Pararhizobium capsulatum DSM 1112: one gene and its partner. The protein of the gene in region 2 interacts with the protein of the main gene of each other region in a pairwise test. Links are inferred from orthologs where the notes say so. Each region holds a gene or a part of one and is shown on either strand. Other genes may lie near its edges.

Region 1 (11,217 bases), 1.5 Mb from region 2 along the record:
GGGCGCGCTCTGATCTCTTCAAGATCACGCCCATCTTCGCTTGCCGGTGCCTTACGATGAGGTGCCGGCGGCAAAGGTCATGGAAAGCCCGTTGATGCAATGGCGCTTGCCGGTCGGCGGCGGGCCATCGTCGAACACGTGGCCGAGATGGCCGCCGCAGCGGCGGCAGTGACATTCCGTCCGTACCATGCCGAATGTCGTATCTTCGCGAAGCCCGACGGCATTTGGCATAGCTTCCCAGAAGCTGGGCCAGCCCGTGCCGCTGTCATATTTGGTTTCGGATGAATAGAGCGGCAGTTCGCAGCCGGCGCAATGAAACGTTCCCTTGCGCTTCTCGGTGTTCAGGGTGCTGGTGAACGGGCGTTCCGTGTCCTCGTGCCTGAGGATCTGATATTGCTCGTCAGTCAGCATAGCCTTCCATTCGGCGTCCGTATGCGTGACTTCAAACGGTTCTTCGGCCGACCAGGCTGGTGGCGACCTGAATGCCGCCAATGCAACGGCGCCAACACTTGAAAGAAGGAAAATACGGCGGCTGGGCATCAGTTCTCTCCCCATGGATCATGACCTCATATTAGCGCCGGGCCAACGTCTCGGCAAAGCACATGGTCGTCAATGGCGCGTGATGCCGCCGGCCTGTCCGGAGATAAAATGCGCATGGCCCCAACCTTTTCGGGTTGAAGCCATGCGCGGGTCGGCAAGGAGCCCGACCCTGAACCCTTTAGAGATTTTTTTGGTTGCGTTTGTCTTTTCGGGAAAACCGGTTCTCACTTTTCCCTGACAAACTCTAAGGCTTAGCTCTTCGGCAGAAGAACCTTGTCGATGACATGGATGACACCGTTCGACTGCTTGACGTCGGCGATGGTGACTGTCGCGACACCGCCGGTCTCATCGGTCAGCGTGATCTTGCCGCCCTCGGATTTGGCTTTCAGAATGCAGCCGCCCACGGTCTTGACGTCATGAGTGCCGCCATCGTCCATCACCATCTTGTCGATGGCATCAGACATGGCGTTGGCCGCAACGACGTGGCAGGTCAGAACCTTGGTCAGCTGATCCTTGTTTTCAGGCTTCAACAGCGTATCGACCGTACCGGCCGGAAGTGCCTCGAAGGCTTCGTTGGTCGGTGCAAAGACTGTGAACGGACCGGCGCCGGAAAGTGTGTCGACAAGGCCTGCGGCCTTGACGGCTGCGACCAGCGTCGTGTGGTCCTTGGAATTGACAGCGTTCTCGACGATCGTCTTGTTCTCATACATCGGAGCGCCGCCAACCATCGGGTTTTCGGCATGGGCAGCAAGCGCGCTGACAGCGAGGATCGAAGCAACCGCGGTCGTACGCAGCAGGGACTTAAACATTGGCATTCTCTCCATTGATCTCTTTAGGCCAATAACGGCCTTCTCCCGTTTCAAGGTTGTCGTTCTCTGCGCAGAGGACAAAGGATGTACGGGAGGGAGTGGGAAAGAGTTTCAGGGTCTGATGAAGGAAATGTGGCGGGATTGGCGGTTGTGCTTGTGGAAGGCGGGAAATGTTAGCCGCGAACTCCCTCTTCTCCCCAGCGGGAAGAAGTGCCGAGCGGATGCGAGGTGATTAGGGGGTGTCTCCGCTTGTTCAGAGCCAGCCGCCCCCCCTCCATCCGGCGCTACGCGCCACCTTCTCCCCGCTGGGGAGCAGAGGGAGCCAGCCACACCTTCTCGACAAATACTTTCGCTCGCGGAGAAGGCGCGCGTGACGATTTTCGCCGCCTTTGCTAGATGCAGATTGTACGGACTCTCCGATTAGCGAAGATGCGTCTTCCCGGCTGCAACGACCGCGCCTGTCGGGGCGCCTGTCGCCGAGCCGCCAACGGGTTCCAGGCTGACCGCGAGCGTTACGCCGGCACCCAGCTTTTGGGCCATCTCCGGCGCGATGGAAATCTCGCCCTCGCCGGACTGCGGCAGGACGCCGAGCGACTTTGGTGCGCTGCCATCCTCGATCATCCAGACTTCGAGCGAGCGAGGCTCCGGCTGGTTGGCGGCAACAGGGGTTATCGTCAGCTTCCCATGGGTAGGGTCATAACTTGCGAAGAGGGCGACGGCGTTACCCTCGCTGGAAAGTTCCGCAAGGATCGGGGCTGCAGTGGGGGGCTGTGGCGCGGTAAAGGTAACGCTTTCCAGCACCGCGATCGCGGCAAGCCCTGCAAGCGCGAGACCCGTCAGCACCCGCCAGAAGGCGAGCGAATTCCAGAGCCCGCTGGTCTCCGTCGGGGCCGGTTGATCGAAGAGGCGACGCTCGATGGTCGCATAGACCTTGGGCCGCGGCGTTACCGCTTCATAGGCGTTGTCGAAGGAGGAGAGGTTGGTCTGCCAGCGATTAACCATGGCGGCAAAGTTGCTGTCGAGCACTATGCGCGCTTCAACCTTCCTGCGATCATCGGTCGACAGGACGCCGAGCACATACTCGCCCGCGATGACTTCGTCACGTTGTGAATCACCACGCTTCGGGGTCTGTGTGCTCATCTCTCCATGCACTCTTTCAGTTTCAAGAGGCTGCGGCGCAGCCACGTTCGCATCGTGTTCAGCGGAATATTGAACTGTTCCGCCAGTTCCTGGTAGCTGTGGCCGTCGATATAGGCCTTGCGCACGGCATCGGCTCTGTCTGTCTCCAGCTCGCGCATGCAATTGTCGATCCGCCTGCCTTCTCCACTCATCATCGCCGAGTGTTCTGGATCAGGTGATGGATCGGCCAGATCATAAGCATCATCGATCGTGTTGGCCACTGGCTTTCGCGCCCTGAGGACATCGATTGCATGGTTACGGGCAATTGCGGCGAGCCAGCCTGCAGGGTGGGTTTCGGTTGCGGCATAATTCCCGGCCTTCTGCCAGATCTTGATGTAGACGTCCTGCAATGCCTCTTCCGCTTCTGCCCTATCGCGCAAGATACGAAGGCAGATGCCAAAGAGTTTCGAGCTTGTGCCACGGTAGAGCGCCGAAAACGCCTGACGATCCCTCAGCGAAACACGTTGAAGCAGGGTAGCCGTGTCGTCTGTAGCCATCAACAGTTCACCTTGCCTCCCGAAATGCGTCGAATCATGCCAAGCAGGGACATGGAGAACGCTGAACCAGCTTGCCCTGTTTCTTGCCGGCCGTCACTACGGCGTTATCTTCGCGACGGATCATTCCCTCGGCGAAAAACTTGCGCTACACAGCATCCGGCATTTTTTGAAGGTTCCTCCCCATGACCGCATCCGAAAGCGAAACCCAGGCACGTCTTCTTGCGCAGGCGCTGCCCTATATGCAGCGTTATGAAAACAAGACGATCGTCGTGAAATATGGTGGCCATGCCATGGGCGATCCCGAGCTCGGCAAGGCATTTGCCGCTGATATCGCGCTTTTGAAGCAATCAGGGGTCAACCCGATCGTCGTGCATGGCGGCGGCCCGCAGATCGGCGCGATGCTGACCAAGATGGGGATAGAATCGAAATTCGAAGGTGGCCTGCGCGTCACCGACGCCAAGACCGTCGAGATCGTCGAAATGGTTCTGGCCGGCTCCATCAACAAGGAGATCGTCGCGCTCATCAACCAGACCGGCGAATGGGCAATTGGGCTCTGCGGCAAGGACGGCAACATGGTCTTCGCCGAAAAGGCCAAGAAGACCATTGTCGATCCCGACAGCAATATCGAGCGTGTGCTCGATCTCGGCTTCGTCGGCGAAGTGGTCGAAGTCGACCGCACGCTGCTCGATCTCCTGGCCCGCTCGGAGATGATCCCGGTCATCGCTCCGGTTGCTCCGGGCCGCGACGGCGCGACCTACAATATCAATGCCGATACCTTCGCCGGCGCGATCGCCGGTGCGCTGAATGCCACGCGTCTCCTGTTCCTGACGGATGTTCCCGGCGTTCTCAACAAGCAGGGCGAACTGATCAAGGAGCTTTCGGTGGCCGAAGCTCGCGCCTTGATCAAGGATGGCACGATCTCCGGCGGCATGATCCCCAAGGTGGAAACCTGCATCGAGGCGATTGATGCCGGTGTGCAGGGCGTCGTCATCCTGAACGGCAAGACCGCCCATTCCGTGCTGCTCGAAATCTTCACCGAGCACGGCGCCGGCACGCTGATCGTTCCCTGATACGAGCCTGCCCGGTGACAAGTGATCGCCGGGCACGCCTCTCTCGCTACGGCATTTTCTCAGCGTTCTGCTGCAAGCCGATCAAGCGTCGCCGAGTCTTCGCTGTCGAAGAAGCGTTCGATGGCGGTGCCAAAAATACTCTCTTGCGGCGCGGCGATTGCAAAAAGTGTCATGGACGAGCGAAACTTCATATCATCTGGCGAACCAAAGATCTCATGTGCCGAGCGGCCGCTGGTGGCGCAGACCGCCTCTGTGCATTCCCTCAGCCGTTGGCCGAGCAACGGATGAGACAGGTAGGCTTTGGCCTCCTCCAGGCCCGAGATCGCGTAACGTTGTGCCATCGATGAATGGCCGAGGCCGGCGATCTGCGGGAAGATGAACCACATCCAGTGCGTTGTCTTGTGGCCGGCGCGCAGCTCGCCCAGTGCGGCATCGTAGACCGGCGCCTGGGCATCGACGAAGCATTGAAGATTGTCCTGCATGGTCTCCTCCTGCCGCGCTGACACCGATCGTCAACGCAGCAGAAGGCGATCGGTTCAGCTCGATATTACCACTTCTGGTGAACGTGTGCCTTGATCAGGCGCTGGTAAACATCGGCAAGCGCCTGCATGGTTTCCGGCGGAAGAGCGGCGATGTCGCTGGCGGCGGCATTGCCCCTGGCCTGAGTCTCGTTGCGCGCACCGGGGATGACGGCGGAGACGGCCTTGCTCTGCAAGATCCAGGCAAGTGCGAACTGCGCCATGGTTACGCCTTCCTGCACCAGCGGGCGGACCTGCTCGACGGCTTCGAGCGCGAGATCGAACGGCACGCCGGCAAAGGTCTCGCCGACATCGAAGAACTCACCATGACGGTTAAACTTGCGGTGGTCGTCATCCGCGAACTTGGTCTCGGAAGTGATCTTGCCCGAAAGCAGTCCGGAGGCGAGCGGCACGCGCACGATGACGCCGACATTCTTCTTGATGGCTTCTTCGAAGAAAAGGTCCTGCGGCCGCTGGCGGAAGATGTTGTAGATGATCTGGATCGTCGCGACACCCGGATATTCGACGGCCTTCAGCGCTTCCTCGACACGCTCGACGGAAACGCCATAGGCGCGGATCTTGCCCTTGGTGACGAGATCATCCAGCGCGCCGAACATTTCAGGGCGGTAGTAGACATCGGTCGGCGGGCAGTGGAGTTGCACCAGATCGAGTGTCTCGACATCGAGATTGCTGAGGCTTCGATCGATGAAAGCTTCGATGTTGGCGCCGGTATAGCCATCCGCTACATGCGGGTTCAGCCGGCGGCCGGCCTTGGTGGCAACGAAAGGCTTGTCTCCGCTGCGCTCCTTCAGCACTGAGGCAATGATCTTTTCCGAGCGGCCGTCGCCATAGACGTCAGCGGTATCGATGAGGGTGACGCCGGCATCGAGAGCGGCGTTGAGCGCCCGCTTGCCGTCTTCCTCGGAAACATCACCCCAGGCGCCGCCGATCTGCCAGGCACCGAAGCCGATTTCGGAAATGGTCGCGCCCGTGCGGCCAAGCGTTCTTGTTTTCATGATGGGGTCCTCGCCTATGCTGTTGAAATATCGCTTCTCTTTAGCCGGCGTTTCTAAGCCGATTATGACAGAGGCGAAAGCCTATTCGTCGTCGAAACGCATCGTGGCGCGACCGCGGGTGAGATCGCGCACCAAGGTTCGGGCCACCTCCCGCAATGGCTTCGGCATCTGCACCTCAAGGATTGCGCCAGTGCCGGTGAAATTCTCTTCGAAAATCGTCACGCTGTTTGAAAACAGCCGTGCCTTGACGATCGCGAGGTCGGAGAAATCGCAGGTGATCTTCGCGCCGTCAGTCTCGATGACCTCGGTTTTTTCGGCAGCGCGCAGGCCCATGGCCGCGGTGCCGCCATAGGCGCGGATAAGCCCGCCGCTTCCCAGAAGTATGCCGCCGAACCAGCGGATGACGACGACGGCGACATGATCCAGTCCCTGGCCGTCGATGGCCTGCAGAATTGGCTTGCCGGCGGTGCCGCTCGGCTCGCCGTCATCATTGAAACGATAGATCTGGCCGATGCGGTAGGCCCAGCAATTGTGGTTGGCGGCCGGGTCGGAATGGGCGGCGATGAAGTCCTTCGCCTCCTGTTCATCGGCCACAGGGCCATAGATCGCAATGAAGCGGCTCTTTTTGATGTCCTGGCTGAAGGTCTCGGTGGTGCGAAGGGTAAACATGCTAGATTGGGATTTCCGTGTTGCGCCCGGTGTAGCCGATCACGAGCTGGTATGCCACGGCAATCGCCATCAGCCGCCGTCGAAAGCCGTCAGGATCGGGCAGGGTCCAGATGTGCCGGCGCCGCAATCATGGGCAAGCCGATGCAGAGACTTTCGCGCGGCCTGCAACTCGGCAATCTTCTGATCCAGCGCCTCAATGCGCTGGTTGGCGAGTTGGCGGGCGCGTGCCCTGTCCTCGCTGGCATCAAGTTCGATAAGCTCACCGATCTGTTCCAGGGTAAAACCTGCGGCCTGAGCCGAGCGGATGAAGCGCAGGCGGCGTACATCGTCCTCGCCATAACGGCGAACGTTGCCGCGCAGCCCACCGCCGGCTCCGCGCTCCGGCAGTCCGATAAGACCGCGTCGCTGATAGTAACGCACCGTTTCGACACCCACGCCGCCCTCGCGCGCAAGCCCGGCAATTGTTATGTCCGACATCCTTGACTCCGTACTATGGTACGGAACCTATATAGGGTGCAGTCACGCCATACCCAACCCACTGAAAGATTGCATCATGTCGAATGCCGTAAGCCGCCAGAGTTCAAGTCGCAAGGCCGTTCTCTACCGCATGGTGATGTCAACTCACATCTGCCCCTATGGGCTGAAGGCGAAGGATCTTCTGGAGCGCGAGGGCTACGAGGTCGAGGACCGTTGGCTGAAGACGCGCGAGGAAACCGATGCCTTCAAGGCGGAGCATGACGTCAAGACGACGCCGCAGACCTTTATCGACGGCAAGCGCATTGGTGGCTACGACGATACCAGGCGCTTTTTAGGTAAGACCGTTCGCGATCCGAAAGCCGTAACTTACCGTCCCGTTCTTGCTGTTTTCGCTATAGCGGCGTTGATGGCGCTGGCAGCAAGTTATGCGAACTTTGGAACGGTGCTGACGATCCGGTCCGGCGAGTGGTTCATTGCCTTCAGCATGGCAATCCTCGCGATGCTGAAGCTGCAGGATATCGAAAGCTTCTCGACGATGTTCCTGAACTACGACCTGCTGGCCAAGCGCTTCGTCCGCTACGGTTACATCTATCCTTTCGCGGAGGCCGGCGCCGGCATCCTGATGATTGCAGGTGCACTGAACTGGATTTCGATCCCCGTCGCGCTGTTCATCGGCACGATCGGGGCCATCTCGGTGTTCAAGGCTGTTTACATCGACAAGCGCGAATTGAAATGCGCCTGTGTCGGTGGCGGCAGCAACGTGCCGCTCGGTTTTGTGTCGTTGACGGAAAACCTGATGATGATCGCCATGGCGATCTGGATGCTGTTCATGTCCGCATCCATGGGACACATGGGTTAACTGGCCAAATGGCGCCCCACTCTCTGTCATCATCCTCGGCATTGAGCCGGAGATCCATGGTATTCTCGTCGAATGGTGAGGCTGATGGATGGCCGGGTCAAAGCCCGACCATGACGGAGGGGAGTCTCGTGGGCGTAGGGATGCTCTGAAGACGCCGCGCCTTGGGTGCGGCGTCTTCGCTTCAAGTCATTAGCCGATCGACATCAGGCTCGCATTGCCGCCGGCGGCAGCCGTGTTGATGCTGGTGGAGACCTCTTCCAGCAGCCAGTTGAGGCAGTAGGCGTCCGGGTTCTTGTCCAGCTCGGCCGAGGTTGCGGCCTGCACCAGAACCAGCGGGCCGGGAAGCCCTGCGATCTCCTTGTTGACGGCAACGATGCGCTCCGCATCGCCTTCGACCAGAGCGCCGGCAAACGGACCATCCGCCTTCCACTCTTTCGACCAGGATACGCGAGCGGAAACCGACGCCGGCAGGCCGGATAGCTTTTCCTGAAGGCCGGAAGCCGCATCGACCACGACCGTGTTGCCGGTCGCAAGCGCGGCGGCCAGTTGGCGATACAGACCCGTCTCTGTCTGCGGCACCGAAAGGATGCGGCCGCGCGGGTGGAGTGCGTAGAGATTGCTTTCCCCGACCGGGCCGGCAAGCTCGCTGGCAAGCCCAAGCGCCGAGATGCTGCCGGTTTCGCGGGTCGCCGAAGCCTCGTTCTTCAGGCTCTTGCCATCCAACCACTTGGCGAAGTCGAGCAGTGCCGGATCCTTGTGCACGGAGCTATGCTGCGGCGGCACCGGCGGGGTCTGGACAAGGCGGCCGAGATAGAGTGGGCCGCCCGCCTTCGGGCCGGTGCCGGAAAGGCCGCGGCCGCCGAAGGGCTGTACGCCGACGACGGCGCCGATGATGTTGCGGTTGACGTAGAGATTGCCGGCCTTCACCCGAGACGTGACATGGGCGATCGTCTCATCGAGGCGCGTGTGCAGGCCGAAGGTCAGGCCGTAGCCGGTGGCGTTGACGTCATCGATCAGCCGGTCGAGGTCGTCGCGCTGGTAGCGCAGCACATGCAGGACCGGGCCGAAGACTTCGCGCTTCAGGTCGGAGAGCTGCTTGAGCTCGATGATCGTCGGGGCAACGAAGGTGCCCTTGTCTGCGGTTTCGCCGGGGGCGATCCGCTCGATCTTCGCGCCGATGCCGCGCATCGTCTCGACATGCTTTTCGATGATGCCCTGGGCTTCGGATGTGATGACCGGGCCGACATCGACGGACAGGCGATCGGTGCGGCCAATCTCCAGCTCGTGCAGCGCGCCCTTAAGCATGGCCAGCACGCGGTCGGCGACGTCTTCCTGCAGGCAGAGCACGCGCAGAGCCGAGCAGCGCTGGCCGGCGCTGTCGAAGGCCGACGCGATGACATCGCCGACGACCTGTTCGGCCAGCGCCGAGCTGTCGACGATCATGGCGTTCTGGCCGCCGGTTTCGGCAATCAGCGGGATCGGCTTGCCGATCTTGGACAAGCGGCCGGCAAGCTGCGCCTGGATGAGCCGCGCGACCTCGGTTGAGCCGGTGAACATCACGCCGGCAATGCCGTCGGAGCCGACAAGCGCCGCGCCGATGCGGCCGTCGCCTGGCAGAAGCTGCAGCACATCGCCGGGAATACCGGCTTCATGGAGGATGCGCACGCCTTCGGCGGCGATCAGTGGCGTTTCCTCGGCCGGCTTTGCCAGCACGGGATTGCCGGCAACCAATGCCGCCGCAATCTGGCCGGCGAAGATGGCGAGCGGGAAGTTCCACGGGCTGATGCAGACGATCGGGCCGAGCGGCGCGTGGGCAGGACCGAGCGTGCGGCTTGCCTGTTCGGCGTAGTAGCGCAGGAAGTCGATGGCTTCGCGCACTTCAGCGATGGCGTTTGGCAGAGACTTGCCGGCTTCGCGGATGATGAGGCCGAGAAGCGAGGGCATGCGCTCCTGCATCAGGTCGGCGGCGCGCGCGAGGCGGCTGGCCCGCTCCGCAGGGGAGACCTTGGCCCATTCGTTGGCGGCGGCCGTCGCAACCGAGACTGCCTTGCCGACATCCACCTCGCGGGTTTCCGCGACGGTGCCGACACGATCACCGAGATCGCCGGGGTTCAGCACCGGCCGGCTGTCGCCGTCCATCGCCTTGCCGCCGATGAGCGGTGCCGCCTGCCAGTCGATCTTCGTCGTGGCCGCCAGCGCGTCGTCGAGCATCGCAAGCGTGGTTTCGTTCGAGAGGTCGAAACCTCCAGAGTTCGGCCGCCCGGCATAAAGCGCTTCAGGCAGCTTGATCTTGTCGTGCTGGGCGCCGGGAACGGGCATGGCACGAACGATGTCAACCGGGTCGGCGATGAGCTCGTCGATCGAGACGGCCGCATCGGCGATGCGGTTGACGAAGGAGGAGTTTGCGCCGTTTTCGAGCAGGCGGCGAACCAGATAGGCAAGCAGCGTCTCGTGGGTGCCGACCGGGGCATAGATGCGGGCCGGGCGGTCGAGCTTGTCCTTGCCGACGACCTCGTCATAGAGCGGCTCGCCCATGCCATGAAGGCACTGGAACTCGTAGTCGCCGACTTTGAATTCGGGGCCGGCCAGTTCATAGATCGTGGCCAGCGACTGGGCGTTGTGGGTGGCGAACTGCGGGAAGATCACGTCGCGGGCGGCAAGCAGCTTCCTGGCGCAGGCGATGTAGGAGACGTCCGTATAGATCTTGCGGGTGTAGACCGGGAAACCTTCGAGGCCGTCGAGCTGGGCGCGCTTGATCTCGGCATCCCAATAGGCGCCCTTCACAAGGCGCACCATCATGCGGTGGCCGGAGCGGCGGGCGAGATCGATGATGAAATCGAGCACGAAGGGGCAGCGCTTACCGTAGGCCTGTACGACGAAGCCGACACCGTTCCAGCCAGACAGATCGGGATCGAGGCGCAGCGCTTCGAGCAGGTCGAGCGACAGCTCCAGCCGGTCAGCTTCCTCGGCGTCGATGTTGAGGCCGATGTCGTAGCCCTTGGCGATCAGCGCCAGCGCCTTCACCTTCGGCAAGAGTTCGCCCATGACGCGAGCGACTTGTGCGCGGGTGTAGCGGGGATGCAGCGCCGAAAGCTTGATGGAGATGCCGGGGCCTTCATAGATGCCACGGCCGGCCGAGGCCTTGCCGATGGCATGGATGGCGTTCTCGTAATCGGCATAGTAGCGCTTGGCGTCTGCTGCCGTGGTCGCGGCCTCACCGAGCATGTCGTAGGAATAACGGAAGCCGCGGGCTTCGAGCGGGCGAGAGCGCTTCAGTGCTTCCTCGATGGTTTCGCCGGTGACGAACTGCTCGCCCATCATGCGCATCGCCATATCGACGCCGCGGCGGATGACAGGTTCGCCGGCGCGGGCGATGAGGCGGGTCAGCGCGGCCGAAAGGCTGCGGTCGTTGACGGTGGAAGTGAGCTTGCCGGTAACGACGAGGCCCCAGGTCGCGGCATTGACGAACAGCGACTTGCCGCCGCCGATATGGGACTTCCAGTCACCTTCAGAGATCTTGTCGCGGATAAGGGCGTCGCGCGTGGCGGTGTCGGGGATGCGCAGCAGCGCCTCGGCAAGGCAC
Region 2 (11,606 bases):
CGCAAGTTTATGACGGCGGAATTTGCGCTGGCACAAACGGGTAGCAGTCTTTGAAAAATTCGATAAAATTAATATATTGCAAAGACTTGAATGGAAATCTTTACGTGGAAGCCGACGTATAGAGTTCCATTGCCGCAAGTCTATGAATTTATTATGAACATCTGATATTTTCAGTGCATGCCGTTGCATTTATTGACCCGTTCCCAGCGTACTACTTCCTTCGGTTGCATGAATTAACCATTCGGGTCGTCCAACTATTGTTGAGGTTAAGAATTCATTGATTTTTTTTTCGTTTCAGGCAATTCTCATATGTAAGGGAGAATATTACTCTCACAGCTTACCCCATGATGCTCAGGTCCGCCGCATCTCCTGGGTCGTGGGGTTTGTCGGCTGATCAACGACCAATGCGGTTCCTCGTGCCGCGGTCGCGATCAGCCGACGCCCATTAAAAACGCCGCCCTGCAAGGGGTGGCGTTTTTTTGTGCCCGTGCGGAGCCGGCATCTGTAAAGCTCTCCACTGGCGCATGCGGCAGAAAATAGAAAGTATGTCGCGCAAAAGTGTGTGCGGTTTTGTGATAACGACATGCGCACAAACAAAGCGCCGAAGCGTGGGAAGCGAATCTGGAAGATCGCGACACGCTTTGGCCAATAAAAAAGGCGCCTGTGGCTTCGCAGCCGGCGCCTTTTTGGTGCCGTGGTTCCGTCTCGCAGAACCACGTTGATTGCCGCAACGATCTGTTGGATCGCGTGCGGCGCATCAAGATCTTACTTGATCTTGGTTTCCTTGAATTCGACGTGCTTGCGAACGACCGGGTCGTACTTGGTCTTGCTCATCTTGTCGGTCTTCGTGCGGCTGTTCTTGGTGGTTACGTAGAAGAAACCGGTGTCGGCCGTCGACAGCAGCTTGATCTTGATTTTTGCAGCTTTCGCCATGGTCGTCCTGCCTTTTAAAAAAACAAAGCCGGGAAGGTCCGTTATGGGGCCCGGCAAACTTGGCGCGAAACTACAAATCGCGCCCGAAAAGTCAAGTCCGTTTTGGGTTTAAAACGATTCTGACGATGGAGAGTATAACATAAAGCCCGAAGAAACCGGCGATTGCCCAGGCAAAACCGTGGTTTCCTGTGACATCCATCGCTGCTCCGATCGCTTGCGGGCCGGCGACGGTTCCCACGGCATAGGAGAAGATGAAGGCTGCATTGGCGGCTGCGAGGTCAGCGCCATGCAATCGCGAGCCTAGATGGCTCAGGCCCACGGTGTAGAGCCCTGATACGCAGCCACCCCAGAAGAGGAGGACGACCGCCATCAGAATCCAGCTTTCGCTCAGGATCGGCAGACAGAGGGCGCCTGCAAGACCGATGAGTGTAAGCAAGGCCAGAAGGTTTCGGCGGTCCTTGATATGATCCGAGAGCATGCCCAGCGGAATCTGGAAGATAAAATTGCCGATCCCCATCACCGTCAACAGCAGGGCTGCCTGCGATTCGGTGAAACCGGCACGTGTCCCATAGATCGGGAACAATGATAGGCCACCCGATTCGACGGCACCGAAGATAAACACCGCTGCTGTCGCTGTCGGAACAAGGAAGACGTAGCGCATGAAATGCAGCTCAGGCTTCTCATCGAGAGCCGGACTTTCGTCACGGGCGAGGTAGATGGGGATCGCGGCCAGGAGGATAACGCCGGCGCCAACTGCGAAGGGAAGAATGCCTTCGCTCCCCAGGATCGAAAACAACAGCGGACCGGTGGCAAAGCCGAGCGACAGAACTGTCCCGTATATACCCAGCACAAGCCCGCGACGGGACGGTGGTGCCGTTGCGTTGATCCAGAACTCGGAGAGCACGAACAGCACGGTGATGGCGCCATGGAAAACGACACGCAGCGGAAACCACAGCCAGAAATTCGTGATGTAGTAGAAACCGAGTGCGCTCACGGACGCAAAGGCTACGGCCCACAGCATCGTGCTGGCAACGCCGAACCTGTGGGCAAGTTTCGTGGTGACAGGTGCTGCCGCCATCGAAGCCAAACCCGCCATGGCAGAGTTCAGGCCGATCAGGGTCGGCGAAATACCCCGCTTTTCCATGATGATGCTGAGCAGCGGCAGACCAAGGCCGATAGCGATACCGACAGCCGTGATGGCCGCAATCGCTGCGATCAGCGAGGGCCAGTGGATTTCCTCAACCGGCGCTGACGTGCCGGACGGCGGCTGTGACATGCAGGCGGTATCCTTAGAAAAGGTCGCGAACAAATTGTCCGCGTCGGGTATGGAAGAATGGCACCGGTCGATCGAAGGCAAGCGAGGTGTCCGCTTCGAGCGCCGATCTCAGCTCGCCCAGGATGATCTCGGTGATATCGGGTACCTGCACCACTGAAACGTCATCGACATCGATCCAGCGCAAATCCTCAAGCTCCTGACTGTCGCGGACGGCGGCGGGATCGATCTCCGCTTCATCCGCAAACAGGGCGAAGAAGTGGGTATCGAACCGTCGCGCCAATCCTGGCGGTGTAATGGCCCGGGCGATATAGCGCAAGTTTGTGAGATCGGGAAGAAAGGCGAGGGGGCAATGGCTGGCTTCCACCGGCTTGCCCACGGCCACGTGGGCCTCTTCATGCAATTCTCGCAGCGCGGCCATCGCAATGGCCCGCAGGCGCGCAGGCGAACTCTGTCCTCCTGTCGCGGTCATCAGACGCTGCTGCACGGCGGAATGCAGTTCTCCCGCCCAGGGAAGCCGGTGGTCGCCGGGGTCTCGACGTCCGCCCGGAAAGACATGAAGATCGGGCATGAACACATGCGCATTGCTGCGCTTGCCCATCAGCACGCGTATCGGGCCTTGAGAGCGGTCCAGAAGCATCAGTGAAGCTGCTGCACGCGGTCTCAGCGCACGCGGCCGCGTGGCACCCGGCTCTGTTTGACCTGGCACGGCGGCCTTCGTCACGCAGAGGTATCCCGCGCAGCAGGAAGAACATCTTCCGGGCTATCGTCGTGGTCGCCGAAACCATGCATGCGCAACGCCCATTGCAGGCCGATCACCCCGCCCTTGACGGGCTGCAGCAGCGCCAGAGATCCTGCGATGGTAATCGGGACCCAGATTGCCAGATGCGCCCAGTTCGAGAGCGTCAGCATCATCTCTGTCGCCATGAAGCCGCCGAGAACAAGATGACCCATGATCGTCACGACTATATAGGGTGGAAAATCGTCGGCGCGATGGTGATCGAGCCGTTCGCCGCAGGCAGAGCAGTTATCGACAGCCTTCAGGAATTTGCCGAACAACTTGCCGCTGCCGCAGGCGGGGCAGGTGTTGAAAATACCGCGCCTGATCGCGCGGCCGACAGGACGCTCAACCTCTTGGCTCTGCTCGAAACGAACTGTCTCTTGGGTGTTGCCAGTTGCCTGCATCGGTCAATCCTTTACGTTGGACGCAGCCTATGGTGCCCTTGCGCGCTTTGAACGACGCCGACGCCAAAGGCTCCATCCGTCTATCGTTTGCCGCGCACAGGTCGCGTTCCCGGTTGCTTGCGAGCACCTGCCCGGTCCCGGCGCCCCGATTTGTGGAACGAGCGCGTTGCCGTCGGCATCTTTCGCCCTTCGCTAACCATTTCGAAACGCAAGGCCCCGGCAAGCGGAACCGCTTCCACCAGCTTCACTCTTACATCATCACCAAGACGATAGCCGAGCCCGGTTTTTTCACCCGAAAGGGCCTGATGCGCCTCGTCATAGATGAAATAGTCGCGCCCGAGCGTAGATATAGGCACGAAACCATCGGCACCATAGGTTGGTAGGGTGACAAAAAGTCCCGCCTTCGTCACGCCGGAGACACGCCCATCGAATTCCTCATTGACCCGGCCGCTGAGATGATGGGCGATTAGCCGATCGACCGTATCGCGCTCGGCGGCCATTGCCCGGCGTTCGAAGGTCGAAATTTCAGCGGCGATATCGTTCATCACGCCTTCTTCGGCTGGCGTCAGGCCGCCGTCACCAAGTTTCAGCGAAGACACCAAGGCGCGATGCACTATCAGGTCGGCATAACGACGGATTGGTGAGGTGAAGTGAGCGTACTTCATCAGGTTCAGGCCGAAATGCCCGATGTTTTCCGGGCTGTAAACGGCCTGGCTCTGCGAGCGCAGCACCATCTCGTTGACCATCGTCGCGAACGGCTTGCCCTCTGCCTTCGACAGGATACCGTTGAAATGATTGGAGCGGATGCTGCCGCCCTTGACCAGGGAAAGATCGAGTGTGACCAGGAATTCGCGGAGCGTTTCCTGCTTGGCGAGAGACGGTGCGTCATGCACCCGGTAGATCAGTGACTGGCGCTTGAGTTCAAGCGTTTCAGCGGCCGCAACGTTCGCCTGGATCATCATCTCCTCGATAAGCTTGTGGGCATCGAGGCGGTCGGGAACGAACACGCGGTCAACCGTGCCGTCCGCATTCAGAATGATCTTGCGTTCCGGCATGTTGAGTTCGAGCGGTTGGCGCCGGTCGCGTCCACGCGTAAGGACGGCATAGGCGTTCCAGAGCGGCTTCAGGACGGGCTCGAGCAGCGGCCCCGTCTTGTCGTCCGGATTGCCGTCGATCGCAGCCTGGGCTTGGCTGTAGGAGAGTTTGGCGGCACTGCGCATCATGATACGATGGAAGGTGTGGCCAGCCTTGCGGCCTTCCTTCGAGAAACGCATGCGCACGGCAAGCGCCGGGCGGTCGACATTCTCCTTGAGTGAGCAAAGTTCGTTGGAGATGCGCTCCGGCAGCATAGGTACGACCCGGTCCGGGAAATAAACCGAGTTACCGCGCTTGAGCGCCTCCTGGTCGAGTGCCGATTTCGGTCGCACATACCACGACACATCAGCGATCGCGACGGTGACGATCACGCCATCCGGGTTGTCCGGTGACGGGTCCGGCTCAGCATGCACGGCGTCGTCATGGTCCTTGGCGTCGGCAGGGTCGATGGTGATCAGCGGCAGACTGCGCCAATCTTCGCGATGGTCCATTGTTGCCGGGCCGGCGGCGTCGGCTTCGCGGATCACGCTTTCGGGGAAGATGTAGGGAATGCCGTGGGCGTGAATCGCGATCATCGAGATCGCCTTCTCGCTGGCAACCGAACCGACGACGGCTTTCACGCGCGCCCGCGGCAAGCCGAAGCGACCGATACGCGCGACTTCGACCTCGACCAGATCGCCATCCTTGGCATCGGCCAATCCGTCCGTCTCGACCTGCAGCTCCTCGCCACGCTTGTCGATCGGCATGATCCGCGCGACACCATCCGGCAGGAGACGAACAACACCCATGGCGGCATTGTTGTTGCGGCGCCTGTCGAGAACCTTGATTATACGCGCGGTATAGGCCGGCCCGCCGCGATCCTTGGCCGGGAATATCTTGGCCAATACCCGATCGCCGAGCCCGCCGACAGGCATCTTGCCCTTGGCCTTGCTGACGGTCGACTGGCGGATCGAGACGGCGGGCGCAACACCGGCATCTTCCGGCCATTCGGCCGGCCGGCCGATCAGTTCGCCGTCCTTATCACGGGTGGTGATATCAAGAACCGTAACGGGCGGCAGAGCGCCGGGGCGCACCAGCGAGTTGCGCTTCTTCTCGACATATCCATCCTGCTCAAGCTCGCGCAGTAGGGCCTTCAGTTCTATACGGTGCTCACCTTTCAGCCCGAAGGCCTTTGCGATTTCCCGCTTGGAAGCCCGATCCGGATTTTCGGCGATGAAGTTCATCAGCACATCACGCGGCGGAACCGCGCCATGGATGATGGCAGCGGTGTCTTTCGGTGCGGTGGACAGCTTGGCGGCACGGCCGAGCCGAACCGTCGATTTGACCGGTCGTTCGGTTCGATCGCGTGGTGGTCGTGTCACAATCAGCCCTTCTTGGCCTTTGCCGCTGTTTTCGTCTTGGCCGTGGCAGCTATTGCCTTGGGCTTGGCGGCCGCCTTGGCTTTTTCCGGCTTGTCCGTCTTTGCTGCGGCCGTCTTGGTGGCCTTCGGCTTGGCTGCAGCCTTGGCCTTGGGTGCCTTTGCTCCACTCTTTTCAGCGCGTTCGGCAAGAAGCGGAATGGCTTCTTCCAGCGTCACTGACAGGGGCTCCTTGCCCTTTGGCAATGTGGCGTTGATCTTGCCCCAGTTGACGTAGGGACCGTAGCGTCCATCGCGAACAGTGACTGCGCCGCCCTGCGGATGATCACCCAATTCCTTGAGTGCTGCCTGGGCTGCACCACGGCCAGCGCCTGCTTTGGACTGCTTGTCGGCCAGCACGGAGACCGCGCGGTTCAGGCCGATCGAGAACACATCCTCGATGCTTTCCAGATTGGCGTACTTCCCATCGCTGAGAATGAACGGTCCATAACGTCCAAGGCCGGAAGAGATCATCTTGCCGGTTTCAGGATGCGCGCCGATATCGCGTGGCAACGAAAGCAGCGCAACCGCCTTCTCATGATCGATCGTAGCCGGCGTCCAGCCCTTCGGCAGGCTGGAGCGCTTGGCTTCCTTGCCGTCGCCGCGCTGCACGTAAGGCCCGAAACGGCCGCTGCGCAGAGTGATTTCCTCGCCGGTATGCGGGTCCTTGCCAAGTGCCTGCGGTTCGTTGACCGCAGACGCCTCGTCGCCGTTGCTCTCAGACGACAGCTGGCGGGTGAAGTTGCATTCCGGATAATTGGAGCAGCCGACAAAGGCTCCGTACTTGCCAAGCTTCAGCGACAGCTTGCCTGTGCCGCAGACCTGGCAGATACGTGGATCACTGCCGTCTTCGCGCTTCGGGAAAACCAGCGGCGCCAGCTCTTCGTTGAGCGCGTCGAGAACGTTGGTAACCCGCAGTTCCTTGGTGTCTTCGATCTGCGCGAAGAAGTCTTTCCAGAAGTCCCGCAGAACGTCCTTCCAGTTGAGTTCGCCGGCGGAAATCTGGTCGAGTTTCTCCTCAAGCGACGCCGTGAAATCGTATTCGACGTAGCGCGAGAAGAAGCTTTCGAGGAAGGCAGTCACAAGACGACCCTTGGCCTCCGGGATCAGCTTGCGCTTGTCGATGATAACATATTCGCGGTCACGTAGCGTCGCGAGCGTTGCGGCATAGGTGGAAGGACGGCCGATGCCGAGCTCTTCCATCTTCTTGATCAGGCTTGCTTCCGAATAACGCGGCGGCGGTTCGGTGAAATGCTGGCTGGCATTGATCTTTTCCTTGGCCAGCTTTTCGCGAGCATTGATTTCGGGCAGGCGACCTTCGTCGTCCCCGTCGTCACTCTGCTCCCCGTCTTCCTTTTGGTCGGTATAGGCGGCAATGAAGCCGTCGAACCGGATAACGGAGCCAACCGCACGCAGGCCCGCTTGTGCCCCGCCGTTGTCAGCCAGAATTTCGACGGTCGTGCGCTCAATCTCGGCCGAGGCCATCTGGCTCGCGATGCCGCGCTTCCAGACCAGGTCGTAGAGGCGCAACTGGTCCGCATCCAGAACCCGCTTCAGCTGGTCCGGGGTGCGGTTGAAGTCGGTTGGGCGGATCGCCTCGTGCGCTTCTTGTGCGTTCTTTGCCTTGGTTGAATAAAGACGCGCCTTTTCCGGTACATAGCGTGCGCCAAACTGGCTGCCGATCGACTCGCGGGCAGCGTCAATCGCCTCAGCTGCCATCTGGACGCCGTCGGTACGCATATAGGTGATCAGGCCAACGGTTTCGCCGCCGAGATCAATACCTTCGTAAAGCTTCTGCGCGACCTGCATGGTGCGCGACGCAGAAAACCCAAGCTTGGAGGAGGCGGCCTGCTGCAGCGTCGAGGTCGTGAACGGCGGCGAGGGGTTGCGCTTGACGGGCTTGGCTTCGACGCTGTCGACGACATAGCTTGCGCCTTCGAGCAACGACTTGAGCCGGCCTGCGTCTTCGCCATTGCCCACAGAGCGCGGTTGCAGACGCTTTCCATCTGCCGATACAAGCCGCGCCTCGAACTCATCTCCACGCGGCGTCTTCAGGAGCGCCGAGATGTTCCAGTATTCTTCGGAAACAAAGCGTTCGATTTCGCCTTCCCGATCGCAGACGAGACGCAACGCAACGGACTGGACCCGGCCCGCCGAACGCGCGCCCGGCAGTTTGCGCCACAGAACAGGTGAGAGGTTGAAGCCGACGAGATAGTCGAGTGCGCGGCGGGCGAGATAGGCGTCCACCAGCGGAATATCGATATCGCGCGGATTGGCCATCGCGTCGAGCACGGCCTTTTTGGTAATCGCGTTGAAAACGACGCGTTGCACCGGCTTGTCGCCGATCAGCTTCTTCTTTCTCAGAAGATCGAGCACATGCCACGAAATCGCTTCTCCTTCGCGATCCGGGTCGGTCGCGAGGATCAGGCCGTCAGAGGCCTTAAGGGCTGCGCCGATGTCGTTTACCCGTTTCGCCGAAGCACTGTCGACTTCCCACAGCATGGCGAAGTCATCGTCGGGCAAGACGGAACCATCCTTTGCGGGGAGGTCGCGCACATGGCCGAAGGACGCCAGAACCTTATATCCAGGACCCAGATACTTGTTGATGGTCTTTGCCTTGGCGGGCGATTCGACGACGACGACATTGGTCATATTCTTAGAGCAACCGTTTGTATGCGCGCTGCAGCGGGATTGCGCGCCTTGAAATATAGCAGCCCCGACATGGACAGGGATTCGTCCGGGGTCAAGTGCCGGAGGTGAAATTAGCGAAACACAACGATATGCAACCTATACGCTATTACGTTAATATTGCAATTATAGATATTTGAGATATCGTTCTCGAAGTGTAACGAGTCAGGAATAAATTGGCTAGGATAGAGGCGTCTCAGGACCAGGTCCTAGTCGCCGATCAAGCTGCTGGTCCTTGACCACTGGAGAAAGAGTACGTCAGGCATGGCGACGGCGTTCCCATCAGAAAAGGGCAGAAGCCCGCAAGATCAATCGGCAGATATCATCGGCTACGTGCGTCACATGTTGGGGGAGCTGCGCACTATGGCGGCCAGCCAGCGCGAAGAGCTTCTGGTTTATCTCATCGAGATGGCGGCCGTGGAAGCAGGCGACATCGTTTCACGCAACACGTCATCATACAGAGAGGTCAATGGAAACAAGGCCGCCGGAATGGCGGTGAAGGCGACCGGCAAGATCTAGTTCCAGCAAAACCAGATAAACCATCGCGGCCGGCATGCCGGTATGGCGGATGATGTCATCGACCTCGACGGGTGTCGGACCGAGGGAATCGACGATAAGGCAGCGGTCGTTCTCGTTCGGCGGCATCATGTCCGCGGCAGTGGGCGATTCGGGTTCGTCGACTTGCTTCGGTGTGAAGAGATCCAAGCGGCTGATGGGGGCGAGAGCCTCCAATATGTCGCCAGCCTCCGTCGTAAGCGTGGCGCCCTCTTTTATTAGATAATTGGTACCATAGCAGCGCGGATCGAGCGGCGACCCCGGGACGGCAAAGACGATCCGACCGAAGTCGGCCGCATAGCGTGCCGTGATCAGGGAGCCTGAGCGCTGGGCCGCTTCGACGACGAGCAAGCCGAGCGCCACACCCGCGATGAGCCGGTTTCTGCGCGGAAAGTCCCGTGCCCGTGGCTCCCAACCAAACGGCATTTCGGTAATGGCAAGGCCGTTGCCGCCGGTTATTTCCTCCAGAAGCTTGATGTTTTCTGGCGGATAGGGGCGGTCCAGTCCCCCAGCGAGAACGGCGATTGTGCCCGTTTCGAGGCTGGCGCGATGGGCAGCAGTGTCGATGCCGCGCGCCAGACCCGAGATGATCGCATATCCAGCCTTGCCAACATCCCTTGCCATCATGGCGGCAAACTTGGTGCCGCAGATCGAAGCGTTGCGCGAACCGACAATACCGAGCGCAGGGAGGGTTCCTGTTTGTGGGCGGCCTTTTGCGGCGATCAGCGGTGGAGCGCCGTCGATCTGTCGTAAAGCCGGGGGATAGTCGGGTTCGCCGATGCCGATGAAGCATGCGCCCAATCGTGCTGCTGCCTGCAATTCCCGCTCCGCTTCGGCGACAGTCGCCACGCGGATCGCGCGCGCCGATCCACCTCGTCGTGAAAGTTCAGGTAGCATCTCCAGAGCCGCTTCGGCGGATCCGAAATGATTGATCAATCCACGAAAGGTTGCAGGTCCCACATTGTCGCTGCGGATCAGGCGCAACCATGCCAGTCTCTGTCTTTCCGTCAGCGCAATTCCTGTTTGTCCTGCGCCAACATCTGACATTCGTGCCCTATCCCTTGTCCCCGATCCGGCTTTCAGTCCCCGCAAGCAGACGCTGGATGTTGGCCCGATGCTTGAGCCAGGTAATCACAGTCATCAGCGTAAAGAGTACAGCCGGCTTCCCGTCGTCCATGGCGAACAATACAATCGGAATGGCCAAAGTTGCAACCAGAGCGGACAGAGATGAATAACGCGTCAACTTGGCAATGCCGAGCCATATGGCGGCAAAGACGAGAACCATAAGCGGGGCTACCCCGAGAAGGACGCCGATATAGGTCGCGATGCCCTTTCCGCCCTTGAAGCCGAGCCATACGGGAAAGAGGTGGCCGATAAAGGCGGCAAAACCTGCGGCAAGCGCGGCGTCCAGACCCCAATGGCCGGCGACAACCACTGCAACAGTGCCCTTGAGGGCGTCAAGCAGCAGGGTCGCGGCGGCAAGCTTCTTGTTGCCTGTTCTAAGGACGTTGGTGGCACCAATATTCCCTGAGCCGATCTTGCGCACATCTCCGAGCCCGGCCATGCGGGTGAGGATGAGCCCGAAGGGGATGGAACCGAGCAGGTAACCAAAGAGAAGGCAGGCGGCCGTCGCCGCTGGAGCCAGTTGCCAGACGTAGTTTTCCACCATTCCCTCCCGCCGTCGCGCGCCTTACAGGGCGTGGACCAATTTTCCCGCAACATAGGTTTGAACCACCCGGCCGGTAAAGCGGGCATTTTCGAATGGCGTGTTCTTCGAGCGCGAAACGATCGCGTCCTTGGATAGAATCCAGGGCTCTTCCAGATCGATGAGAGCGATATCGGCCTTCGCACCCGGTTTCAGCGTGCCGGCCTCCAGCCCGAAGATCGCGGCGGGACGGGTGGAGAGCGCATCGATGAGGCGCATGAGCGGCACTGAGCCATCATGGTAAAGGCGCAGCGCTGCAGCGAGAAGAGTTTCCAGACCAATCGCACCATCGGCCGCATCGGCGAAAGGCAGGCGCTTGGTATCAACATCCTGAGGGTCATGGGAGGAGACGACGATGTCGATCGTGCCTTTCGCAAGTGCCTCCACCATCTTCACCCGGTCGTCCTCGCTGCGCAGTGGCGGCGAGAGCTTGAAGAACGTACGGTATTCACCGATATCGTTTTCGTTCAGTGTCAGATTGTTGATCGAAACGCCGCAGGTGACATTGGCTCCGCGCTTGCGGGCAACTTCGATCGCTTCGGCCGATTCAGGCACCGAGAGCTGGGCGGCATGGTATGCCCCTTTGGTAAGACCGGCGACGCGCAGATCACGTTCGAGCGGAATGATTTCCGCTTCGCGTGGAATGCCGGAAAGGCCAAGCCAGCTGGCGAGCAGCCCCTCGTTCATAACTCCGCCGGCACCCAGATACTTGTCGCGGGTCTCAAGAGCGACAACGGCGCCGAATTCCCGGGCATAGGTCATGGCCCGGCGAAGGA

What was found.
Region 1: the proteins of topA (region 2) and QO002_RS04615 interact in binary tests that used the Escherichia coli proteins (3 or more experiments, as listed by UniProt). The link is inferred for Pararhizobium capsulatum DSM 1112 from one-to-one orthologs.

The regions. Positions count from the first base shown.
Region 1 is NZ_JAUSVF010000001.1:970,756-981,972, forward strand. What follows is about bases 4,505-7,322. They hold QO002_RS04615 (IMPACT family protein), read right to left. Parts: upstream 6,299-7,322; coding sequence 5,711-6,298; downstream 4,505-5,710. Other genes in these bases: QO002_RS04605 (DUF1810 domain-containing protein), read right to left, coding at 4,505-4,577; QO002_RS04610 (aldo/keto reductase), read right to left, coding at 4,643-5,629; QO002_RS04620 (MerR family DNA-binding protein), read right to left, coding at 6,368-6,775; QO002_RS04625 (MauE/DoxX family redox-associated membrane protein), read left to right, coding at 6,852-7,322. In the rest of the region: QO002_RS04575 (DUF1269 domain-containing protein), read left to right, coding at 1-13; peptide-methionine (R)-S-oxide reductase MsrB, read right to left, coding at 52-540; QO002_RS04585 (fasciclin domain-containing protein), read right to left, coding at 792-1,349; QO002_RS04590 (anti-sigma factor), read right to left, coding at 1,770-2,489; QO002_RS04595 (sigma-70 family RNA polymerase sigma factor), read right to left, coding at 2,486-3,025; argB (acetylglutamate kinase), read left to right, coding at 3,208-4,095; more of QO002_RS04605, read right to left, coding at 4,155-4,504; more of QO002_RS04625, read left to right, coding at 7,323-7,634; putA (trifunctional transcriptional regulator/proline dehydrogenase/L-glutamate gamma-semialdehyde dehydrogenase), read right to left, coding at 7,824-11,217.
Region 2 is NZ_JAUSVF010000001.1:2,481,355-2,492,960, forward strand. Bases 5,650-8,856 are described here. They hold topA (type I DNA topoisomerase), read right to left. Parts: upstream 8,535-8,856; coding sequence 5,850-8,534; downstream 5,650-5,849. Other genes in these bases: rnr (ribonuclease R), read right to left, coding at 5,650-5,847; QO002_RS12180 (hypothetical protein), read left to right, coding at 8,835-8,856. Outside these bases: rpmG (50S ribosomal protein L33), read right to left, coding at 766-933; QO002_RS12155 (MFS transporter), read right to left, coding at 1,025-2,209; QO002_RS12160 (NUDIX hydrolase), read right to left, coding at 2,223-2,846; QO002_RS12165 (DUF983 domain-containing protein), read right to left, coding at 2,927-3,391; more of rnr, read right to left, coding at 3,472-5,649; more of QO002_RS12180, read left to right, coding at 8,857-9,089; DNA-processing protein DprA, read right to left, coding at 9,024-10,172; glycerol-3-phosphate 1-O-acyltransferase PlsY, read right to left, coding at 10,180-10,794; QO002_RS12195 (dihydroorotase), read right to left, coding at 10,816-11,606. UniProt on the Escherichia coli protein: Releases the supercoiling and torsional tension of DNA, which is introduced during the DNA replication and transcription, by transiently cleaving and rejoining one strand of the DNA duplex.